DNA from 3 places in the Streptomyces sp. NPDC021115 genome. Region 3 is predicted to be linked to each of the others. Evidence: predicted binding sites of a transcription regulator. Region 3 holds the regulator's gene; each other region holds the start of a gene.
What was found. Region 3 encodes HrcA, which represses chaperone genes, less so after heat shock. Its sites were predicted from a motif close to TTNGCACTCNGNNNNNCNGAGTGCNAA; they were not measured.
Positions count from the first base shown of each region.

Region 1 (3,272 bases), on a different contig from region 3:
CCGCCGCAGCCGGTATCTGCCGTCGCGCGCCACCCGCACCGGACCGAAGCGCGGCACCGCGCGGGCCGGCGGAGTGGCGCGGGCCGGTGGAGAAGACACCGAGGACGGGGGTGGGGACAGGGAAGCGGACGGGGACGTGATCGAGGGTGACGCGGGGGAGGGGGACGAGGGGAACGGACGGGACATGGCACAACACCGCCTGCCGGGAGGAGCCGGGAGCTTCTTGGCCCCATCACCATGCCCGGCCTCGCCCGATCCCGCTGGGGCCTGTGGACGGCCGCCGCCTTGTGGACAACTCGGTCCCCCACACCAGGCAACACCCGCCCCGGCCCGCCCGCTACGGCAGCTCTATCCCCAGGTCCCAGCCGTCGTGCCCGTGGGCGCACAGGCAGTCCCGGTCGGCGTTGTCCGGAAGGCCGCTGACCGCGTCGAAGAGCACCTCGCGCAGCCGCCCGACGTTCTCGCCGAACACCTTCAGCACCTCGGCGTGCGAGACGCCCTCACCCGTCTCCACCCCCGCGTCCAGGTCGGTGACCAGCGTCAACGACGTGTAGCACAGCTCCAGTTCACGGGCGAGCACCGCTTCCGGATGTCCCGTCATCCCGACCACCGACCAGCCCTGCGCGGCATGCCAGCGCGATTCCGCCCGGGTGGAGAAGCGGGGTCCTTCGATCACGCACATCGTCCCGCCGTCCACCGGCTCCCAGCCGCGGCCGCGCGCCGCCGTCACCGCCGCCTGCCGCCCCACCGGGCAGTACGGGTCGGCGAAGGTCGTGTGCACCACGTTCGGCACCCGCCCGTCCGGGAGCGGCTCGCCGTCGAAGTAGGACTGGTCGCGTCCCTTGGTGCGGTCCACCAGCTGATCCGGCACCAGCAGCGTCCCCGGCCCGTACTCCGGCCGCAGACCGCCCACCGCGCACGGTCCGAACACCTGCCGCACTCCGGCCGCGCGCAGGGCCCACAGATTGGCGCGGTAGTTGATCCGGTTCGGCGGCAGACGGTGGGTGCGGCCGTGCCGGGGCAGGAAGGCGACCCGCCGTCCCGCGATGTCGCCGAGGAAGAGCGAATCGCTCGGCTCGCCATAGGGAGTCTTCACGGTGATCTCGGTCACATCGTCGAGGAACGCGTAGAACCCCGAACCCCCGATGACCCCTATGTCTGCTTGTGTGCTGCTCGTCTCGGCCATGCGATCACCCTAGCCAGCGGCGGTCGACGGCGCCCCGGATGCACCGCACCCCCGCGGCTTTCCGGGAGGAAGCGGCAGGGGTGCGGGAGGCGCGAGATCAGGCGGCCGAGCTGGTGCTGCTCGACGACGTGCTCGACGAGGAGGAGCTCGACGAAGACGACGAAGACGTCGACGAGGACGACCCCGAGGAGGTGTCCGACGAGGAGGAGGACGAAGACGACGAGGTCTTGTCCGACGACGACGAACCGCTATCGCTCTTCGCCGCGGACTTCGCCGAGCCGCCGCTCGAGCTGCTGGACGACGAGCGGCTGTCGTTCCGGTAGAAGCCGGAGCCCTTGAAGACGATGCCGACCGCGGAGAACACCTTCTTCAGGCGTCCCTGGCACTGGGGGCATTCGGTGAGCGCGTCGTCGGTGAACTTCTGCACCGCCTCGAGGCCCTCGCCGCACTCGGTGCACTGGTACTGGTAGGTCGGCACGTACTTCCTCCTGGCACTCTCACTCATTGAGTGCTAACGACGCTCCATAGTGCAGTATTCCGGCCCGCCAGTCCACCGCACTACGGCACACGGTGACCTACGCCACGCCCTCAGCCGCCGCCGGTGCCCAGCCAGCCCGCCAGCTTGCCGCCCCGGCCGACCGCTCGCAGCCGCTGTTCGGCCGCGTCCCGCACCGGGTCGGTGGCCACCACCAGGAGTTCGTCGCCGCGCCGCAGCACGGTCGACGGCAGGGGGACGAAGCTGGAGCCGTCCCGGACGACGAGGGTGACCGCGGCCCCGGGCGGCAGCCGCAGCTCGGCGACCTCCACCCCGTGCATCCGGGAGCCGTTGGGGATCGACACCGACAGCAGGTGGCCGCGCAGCCGCTCCAGCGGCGCCGACTCGATGCCCAGGTCCGCGGTGCCCTCCGACTCCTCCAGCTGGAGCCGGGTGGCGAGCCAGGGCAGCGTCGGCCCCTGGATCAGGGTGTAGATGATCACCAGCACGAAGACGATGTTGAAGATCCGGCGGCTGTCGGGCACCTCGTTGACCATGGGGATGGTCGCGAGCACGATCGGCACCGCGCCGCGCAGCCCGGCCCAGGACAGCAGGACCTTCTCCCGCCATGCCACCCGGAACGGCGTCGTGCTCACCAGCACCGACACGGGCCTGGCGACCATGGTCAGCACCAGGCCGACGACGACGCCCGGCCAGATGTCGTCGGCCAGTTCGTGCGGCGTCACCAGCAGTCCGAGCAGGATGAACATGCCGATCTGGGCGAGCCAGCCCAGCCCCTCGGCGAAACCGCGGGTGGCCGGCCAGTGAGGCAGCTTCGCGTTCCCCATGACGAGCGCGGCGAGGTAGACGGCGAGGAAGCCGGAGCCGTGCGCCAGGCTTCCGCCCGCGTACGCGACGACCGCGATGGCCATCACCGCGATCGGGTACAGACCCGAGGCGGGCAGGGCGACCCGGCGCAGCCCGTACGAGCCGAGCCAGCCGATCGCGAGACCGACGACGGCGCCGATCGCCAGCTCCAGCATGATCTCGCCGATCATGAGGTACCAGGGGTCTATGGGCCCCTGGCTGGAGAAGGCGACGACCAGGATGACCACAGGGGCGTCGTTGAAGCCGGATTCGGCCTCCAGGGTGCCGGTGAGCCGCTTGGGCAGCGGCACCTTGCGCAGTACGGAGAAGACGGCCGCCGCGTCCGTGGAGGACACCACCGCGCCGATGATCAGCGCCTGCCGCCAGTCCAGCCCCACCACATAGTGCGCCGCCGCCGCGGTGACTCCCACGCTCACCGCGACGCCCGCGGTCGACAGCACGGCGGCCGTGGGCAGCGCGGGTTTGATTTCCTGCCACTTGGTGCCCAGACCGCCCTCGGCCAGGATCACCACCAGCGCGGTGTAGCCGATGACCTGTGTCAGCTCGGCGTTGTTGAAGGTGACGCCGAGCCCGTCCGTGCCCAGGGCGACGCCCATCCCCAGGTAGAGCAGCAGGGTGGGCAGGCCGCTGCGGGACGAGATCCTTACGGCCGCCACCGCGACGAGCAGGACGAGAGAGCAGACCAGCAGCAGTTCATTGAGGTGGTGGACAGTCAGGGGCCGA
Region 1 covers NZ_JBIRQF010000001.1:1,000,945-1,004,216, reverse strand. Annotated here, with positions in the region: gene ACH4TL_RS04635 (RcpC/CpaB family pilus assembly protein) at 1-186, opposite strand, end outside; gene ACH4TL_RS04630 (S-methyl-5'-thioadenosine phosphorylase) at 338-1,186, opposite strand; gene ACH4TL_RS04625 (FmdB family zinc ribbon protein) at 1,284-1,664, opposite strand; gene ACH4TL_RS04620 (potassium/proton antiporter) at 1,775-3,272, opposite strand, start outside.
Region 1: a site for HrcA is predicted at 1,675-1,701, ahead of ACH4TL_RS04625 (FmdB family zinc ribbon protein). Genes of this name have one in related genera too.

Region 2 (3,272 bases), on a different contig from region 3:
ACACCGGCGACGGCCTCAAGACCCTCGACGCGGTGGCCCCCACCACGGGCCCCTCCGCCATCATCCGCCCCACCCTTGACTCGTTCCGAGAGGCTGGCCTCGCATGAGCGTCAACGTCCGAATCCCGACCATCCTGCGTACCTACACCGGCGGCCAGGCCGAGGTCAGTGCCGAGGGCGCGACCCTCGCCGAGGTCCTGGCGGACCTGGAGAAGAACCACACGGGCATCGCGGCCCGCGTCCTGGACGACACCGGCAAGCTGCGCCGCTTCGTGAACGTCTACGTCAACGACGACGACGTGCGGTTCGCCGAGGGCCTGGGCACGGCCACGCCGGACGGCTCCGGGGTGTCGATCATCCCCGCGGTCGCGGGTGGCTGCTGACGCCCCATCACCCCGCTCACCTCTGGAAATCGCCCCGTCCCGGAAGAACCGGACGGGGCGATTCCGTGTGTGGAATCGCGATAGAGTTGCCCCGCTTCCCCAGCGGCCCCCGGGCTACCTCATCGGCCCCGGCGCCGGAACCGCATATGAGAACTCGTCAACTTGTGCGCAAAGTGTGTGCGCGATTTGTCGGGTTAGTGCCCTGTGCCCCGCCAGGTTTGCCCGAACTTCACAGGAATTCTCCACTTATTCCCGATCAGCCGTGCCCAGAATTCTCGTCCAATTGACCTGTTGCAGAGGGCGTTGGGACGGATACATTCAGCGGCGGTCGACGCGTTCCGGCGCACACCCCCCTCGACTCGGGGGGTGAGGTCTGACCCGGGTCCGCGGAGTGCGGTCCTGCGCAAGGGCCAGCAATAGGGGAGTTAGGAATGGCTCAGGGCACCGTCAAGTGGTTCAACGCGGAGAAGGGGTACGGCTTCATCGCGGTCGACGGTGGTGCGGACGTGTTCGTCCACTACAGTGCGATCCAGATGGACGGTTACCGCACCCTCGAGGAAGGCCAGCGGGTCGAGTTCGAGATCTCGCAGGGCCAGAAGGGCCCGCAGGCGGACATGGTCCGCGTGGCCGTAGGCTGACGCGCCGAACGCGAGGCAGCTGACTGAAGTTCCGGAGGGCCCGTACCCCGTGGGGGACGGGCCCTCCGGCATGTCCCCGGCCCTCGTTCCCGTCGCTCTCCTGTGGCTCTCCCATCCCTCCCCTGTGGCTCCCTTGACGTCCATCGGGCGCTTGCACTCTCATGGGGCGAGTGCTAATTATTGCGTTAGCACTCTGAAGGTGAGAGTGACAGAAGGATCGGGTCGGTGAGGCTCGCCGACGCCGCGCGGGGCAAGGAACCGCACGGCAGGCAGGCCGTCCGTCGCGGGCGCCAGGCGCGGTCCGGAGCAATCCACCCCGTCTTGGGAGGACCACTTCACATGGCCAAGATCATCGCGTTCGACGAGGAGGCGCGGCGCGGCCTCGAGCGCGGGATGAACCAGCTCGCCGACGCCGTCAAGGTCACCCTCGGCCCCAAGGGCCGCAACGTCGTCCTCGAGAAGAAGTGGGGCGCCCCCACGATCACCAACGATGGTGTGTCCATCGCCAAGGAGATCGAACTCGAGGACGCGTACGAGAAGATCGGCGCCGAGCTGGTCAAGGAGGTCGCGAAGAAGACGGACGACGTCGCCGGTGACGGCACGACGACCGCGACCGTCCTCGCCCAGGCGCTGGTCAAGGAGGGCCTGCGGAACGTTGCCGCGGGCGCCAACCCGATGGCCCTCAAGCGCGGCATCGAGAAGGCCGTCGAGGCCGTCTCCGCCCAGCTGCTCGAGCAGGCCAAGGACGTGGAGACCAAGGAGCAGATCGCCTCCACCGCCTCCATCTCCGCCGCCGACACCCAGATCGGCGAGCTCATCGCCGAGGCCATGGACAAGGTCGGCAAGGAAGGCGTCATCACCGTCGAGGAGTCGCAGACCTTCGGGCTCGAGCTCGAGCTCACCGAGGGCATGCGCTTCGACAAGGGCTACATCTCCCCGTACTTCGCGACGGACATGGAGCGCATGGAGTCGTCGCTCGACGACCCGTACATCCTGATCGTCAACTCGAAGATCACCAGCGTGAAGGACCTCCTCCCGCTGCTCGAGAAGGTCATGCAGTCCGGCAAGCCGCTGCTGATCATCGCCGAGGACATCGAGGGCGAGGCGCTGGCGACCCTGGTCGTCAACAAGATCCGTGGCACCTTCAAGTCCGTCGCCGTCAAGGCCCCGGGCTTCGGTGACCGCCGCAAGGCCATGCTCGGCGACATCGCCATCCTCACCGGTGGCACCGTCATCTCCGAGGAGGTCGGCCTCAAGCTGGAGAACGCCGGTCTCGACCTGCTCGGCCGCGCCCGCAAGGTCACCGTCACCAAGGACGAGACCACCATCGTGGACGGCGCCGGCGACACCGACCAGGTGCAGGGCCGCGTCAACCAGATCCGCGCCGAGATCGAGAACTCGGACTCGGACTACGACCGCGAGAAGCTCCAGGAGCGCCTGGCGAAGCTGGCCGGCGGCGTGGCCGTCATCAAGGCCGGTGCCGCGACCGAGGTCGAGCTGAAGGAGCGCAAGCACCGCATCGAGGACGCGGTGCGCAACGCCAAGGCCGCCGTCGAGGAGGGCATCGTCGCCGGTGGTGGCGTGGCCCTGCTCCAGACCGTCTCGGTCTTCGAGAAGCTGGAGCTCGAGGGCGACGAGGCCACCGGTGCCCAGGCCGTGCGCCTGGCCCTGGAGGCCCCGCTCAAGCAGATCGCCGTGAACGCCGGTCTCGAGGGCGGCGTCGTGGTGGAGAAGGTGCGCAACCTGACCCCGGGCCACGGCCTCAACGCCGCGACCGGTGAGTACATCGACCTGATCGCCGAGGGCATCATCGACCCGGCCAAGGTCACGCGCTCCGCGCTCCAGAACGCCGCGTCGATCGCCGCGCTGTTCCTCACCACCGAGGCCGTCATCGCCGACAAGCCCGAGAAGGCCGCTCCGGCGGGCGCCCCGGGTGGCATGCCGGGCGGTGACATGGACTTCTGACCGTCCTCGGCGCCCCGCGCGCCGGTCGGTCGAACCGTCCACTGACGACGGCGGGGCGGCACCCTTTCTCCCAGGGGTGCCGCCCCGCCGCCGTGTTCGTGCCGTTACGTGTCCGCCGCTTCGAGGGCGGCCCTGAGGTGCCCGTTCGCCTCGCCGAGCAGCTTCTCGGCGGTGGGCGCGTCCACGCCGCCGAGGATCGTCAGGATGGCGTTCTTGGCCTCCCAGCCGGTGGCCGTCAGCGCGCTCTCGATCTGCTCGTCCGGGGCGCCGGTGGCCAGAGAAACGAT
Region 2 covers NZ_JBIRQF010000008.1:247,814-251,085, reverse strand. Annotated here, with positions in the region: gene thrC (threonine synthase) at 1-107, shown strand, start outside; gene ACH4TL_RS25370 (MoaD/ThiS family protein) at 104-382, shown strand; gene ACH4TL_RS25365 (cold-shock protein) at 814-1,020, shown strand; gene groL (chaperonin GroEL) at 1,360-2,985, shown strand; gene murQ (N-acetylmuramic acid 6-phosphate etherase) at 3,090-3,272, opposite strand, start outside.
Region 2: a site for HrcA is predicted at 1,171-1,197, ahead of groL (chaperonin GroEL). Genes of this name have one in related genera too.

Region 3 (3,272 bases):
GATGTCGATCTCCTCCAGGCCATCCAGCGTCTCCAGCGGCACCTTGGTGCCGAGCGCCGCCGCGGTCATCGGGATCGTCACCGTGCAGTGCATGTCGTCGCCGCGCCGCTGGAAGACCGGGTGCGGCACCTCGTGGATCTCCACGTACAGGTCGCCCGCCGGGCCGCCGCCCGGGCCGACCTCGCCCTCGCCCGCGAGCTGGATGCGGGTGCCGTTGTCCACACCGGCCGGGATCTTCACGGTCAGCGTGCGCCGCGAGCGGATCCGCCCGTCGCCCGCGCACTCCGGGCACGGGGTCGGCACCACGGTGCCGAAGCCCTGGCACTGCGGGCACGGCCGCGAGGTCATGACCTGGCCGAGGAAGGACCGAGTCACCTGCGAGACCTCACCGCGGCCGCGGCACATGTCACATGTCTGCGCCGAGGTGCCAGGCGCCGCGCCCTCACCGCTGCACGTGGTGCACACCACCGCGGTGTCGACCTGGATGTCCTTGGTGGTGCCGAACGCGGCCTCGTTCAGCTCCACGTCGAGGCGGATCATGGCGTCCTGGCCGCGCCGGGTCCTGGACCGCGGGCCGCGCTGCGAGGCGGTGCCGAAGAACGCGTCCATGATGTCGGAGAAGTTGCCGAAGCCCGCGCCGAAGCCACCGGCGCCGCCGCCGGCGGCCGAGCCCGACGGGTCCCCGCCCAGGTCGTAGACCTGCTTCTTCTGCGGGTCCGACAGCACCTCGTAGGCGGCGTTGATCTCCTTGAACCGCTCCTGGGTCTTCGGATCCGGGTTCACGTCCGGGTGCAGCTCGCGTGCCAGCCGGCGGAATGCCTTCTTGATCTCGTCCTGCGAGGCATCGCGCTGCACGCCCAGGACTGCGTAGTAGTCCGTCGCCACTTACGACTCCGCCAGGATCTGTCCGACGTAACGTGCCACTGCGCGTACCGCTCCCATCGTTCCGGGGTAGTCCATGCGGGTCGGTCCGACCACGCCGAGTTTGGCGACGGCTTCGTCGCCCGAACCGTAGCCGACCGCGACGACCGAGGTGGAATTCAGGCCCTCGTGAGCATTCTCATGCCCGATACGCACGGTCATACCCGAGTCTTTGGCCTCGCCGAGCAGCTTGAGGAGGACGACCTGCTCCTCAAGTGCCTCCAGAACGGGCCGGATCATCAGGGGAAAATCATGCCCGAAACGCGTGAGGTTCGCGGTGCCGCCGATCATCAGCCGCTCTTCGGTCTCCTCGACGAGCGTTTCGAGCAGGGTCGCCAACACGGTGGAGACCGTCCCCCGGTCCTCCTGTTCGAAGGACTCCGGAAGATCCTGCACCAATTGCGGCACATCCGCGAACCGCCGCCCCACGACCCGGCTGTTGAGCCGGGCCCGCAGATCCGCCAGCGAGTCGTCGCTGATCGGAGCCGGGCAGTCCACCATGCGCTGCTCGACCCGCCCGGTGTCGGTGATCAGCACCAGCATCACCCGGGCCGTGGCCAGCGGCAGCAGCTCCACATGTCGCACCGTCGAACGCGTCAGCGACGGATACTGCACCACCGCGACCTGCCGGGTCAGCTGCGCCAGCAGCCGGACGGTGCGCCCCACCACGTCGTCGAGGTCGACGGCGCTGTCCAGGAAGTTCTGAATGGCCCGCCGCTCCGGGGCGGACAGCGGCTTCACTCCGGCCAGCCGGTCCACGAAGAGCCGGTAGCCCTTGTCCGTGGGAATGCGCCCGGCGCTGGTGTGCGGCTGGGCGATGAAGCCCTCGTCCTCCAGCGCGGCCATGTCGTTGCGCACCGTGGCCGGGGAGACGCCCAGCTGGTGCCGCTCGGTGAGGGCCTTGGAGCCGACCGGCTCCTCGGTGCCCACGTAGTCCTGGACAATGGCACGCAGCACTTCGAGTCTGCGTTCGCTGAGCACCCCGCGCACCTCCAGTCCAGCCGTGTCATCAGGTCGTCCCTCTGGCACTCAACGGTCACGAGTGCCAGAACCCCTCAGCCAGTGTACGGCGGGGTGCGGTGGCCACGGCAAGAGCCGCCCCCCGCCGGTGCCCCGGCCACACGTCACGCTATCGCTGTTGGAGCTAGCGTCTCGGTATGAAGACGTGTTGGGAAGAGGCCGGGTGGGAAGAGCTCGCGCCCGATGTCGCCCGGCGGCGGCTGCCGGACTGGGACTGCACGGTCGGCGTGATCGTCGGCCGGAAGGACGTCCTCGTGGTGGACACCGGCTCGACGCTGCGCGAGGGCGCGGCGCTGCGGGCCGAGATCACCCGGCTGACCGGCCGCAGGCCGACCAGGATCGCGCTCACCCATCCGCACTTCGACCATGTCCTCGGCACGGCCGCCTTCGCGGGCTGCGAGGTGTACGGGGCCACCGGTCTGGACGGTCCGCTGCGCCGCGACCGGGAGGCGCTGCGCGAGGACGCGGTACGGCACGGAGTGGCCCCCGGTGCCGCCACCGAGGCCGCCGATCACCTCGTACCGCCCCATCACGCGGTCTCCGGGGAGATCACCGTGGACCTGGGCTGCCGGTCCGTGCTGCTGGCGAACGTGGGTCCCGGGCACACCGCCCACGACCTGGCCGTCCTGGTCCCTGGGCGGCCGGAGGTGGTCTTCTGCGGCGATCTGGTGGAGGAGTCGGGCCCGCCCCAGGCCGGGCCCGACGCGATCCCCGACCACTGGCCCGCCGCGCTCGACCGGCTGCTCGCCCTCGGCGGCGAGGACGCGCGGTACGTCCCCGGCCACGGGTCGGTCGTGGACGCGGCCTTCGTACGTGACCAACGCGACGAACTGGCCGCGCGCTTCGGCGTGTCCCGCTCGGCCCGCTCCCGCTGAGCCCTCTCCCGCCGCGCTATGGTCATCCGGATGCGCAGCCGACAGTACGACTCGGATCTGACCCCGCCCTGGAAGCGGCAGCAGCCCGCGCCCGAGGTCGCCGCCGAACCGGACCTCGTGGTCGAGGAGGTCACCACCGGGTTCTGCGGTGCCGTGATCCGCTGCGAGAAGACCGCGCAGGGGCCGACGGTCACCCTGGAGGACCGCTTCGGCAAGCACCGCGTCTTCCCCATGGAGCCGCGCGGCTTCCTCCTGGAGGGCCGCGTCGTCACCCTCGTACGTCCGCGCGCGACGGCCCCCGGCGCGCCGCGGCGCACCGCGTCCGGTTCGATCGCCGTCCCGGGCACCCGCGCGCGGGTCGCCCGCGCCGGGCGCATCTATGTGGAGGGCCGCCACGACGCGGAGCTGGTGGAGCGGGTCTGGGGCGACGATCTGCGCATCGAGGGCGTCGTCGTG
Region 3 covers NZ_JBIRQF010000006.1:320,512-323,783, reverse strand. Annotated here, with positions in the region: gene dnaJ (molecular chaperone DnaJ) at 1-885, opposite strand, end outside; gene hrcA (heat-inducible transcriptional repressor HrcA) at 886-1,902, opposite strand; gene ACH4TL_RS21270 (MBL fold metallo-hydrolase) at 2,079-2,816, shown strand; gene ACH4TL_RS21265 (DUF3097 domain-containing protein) at 2,847-3,272, shown strand, end outside.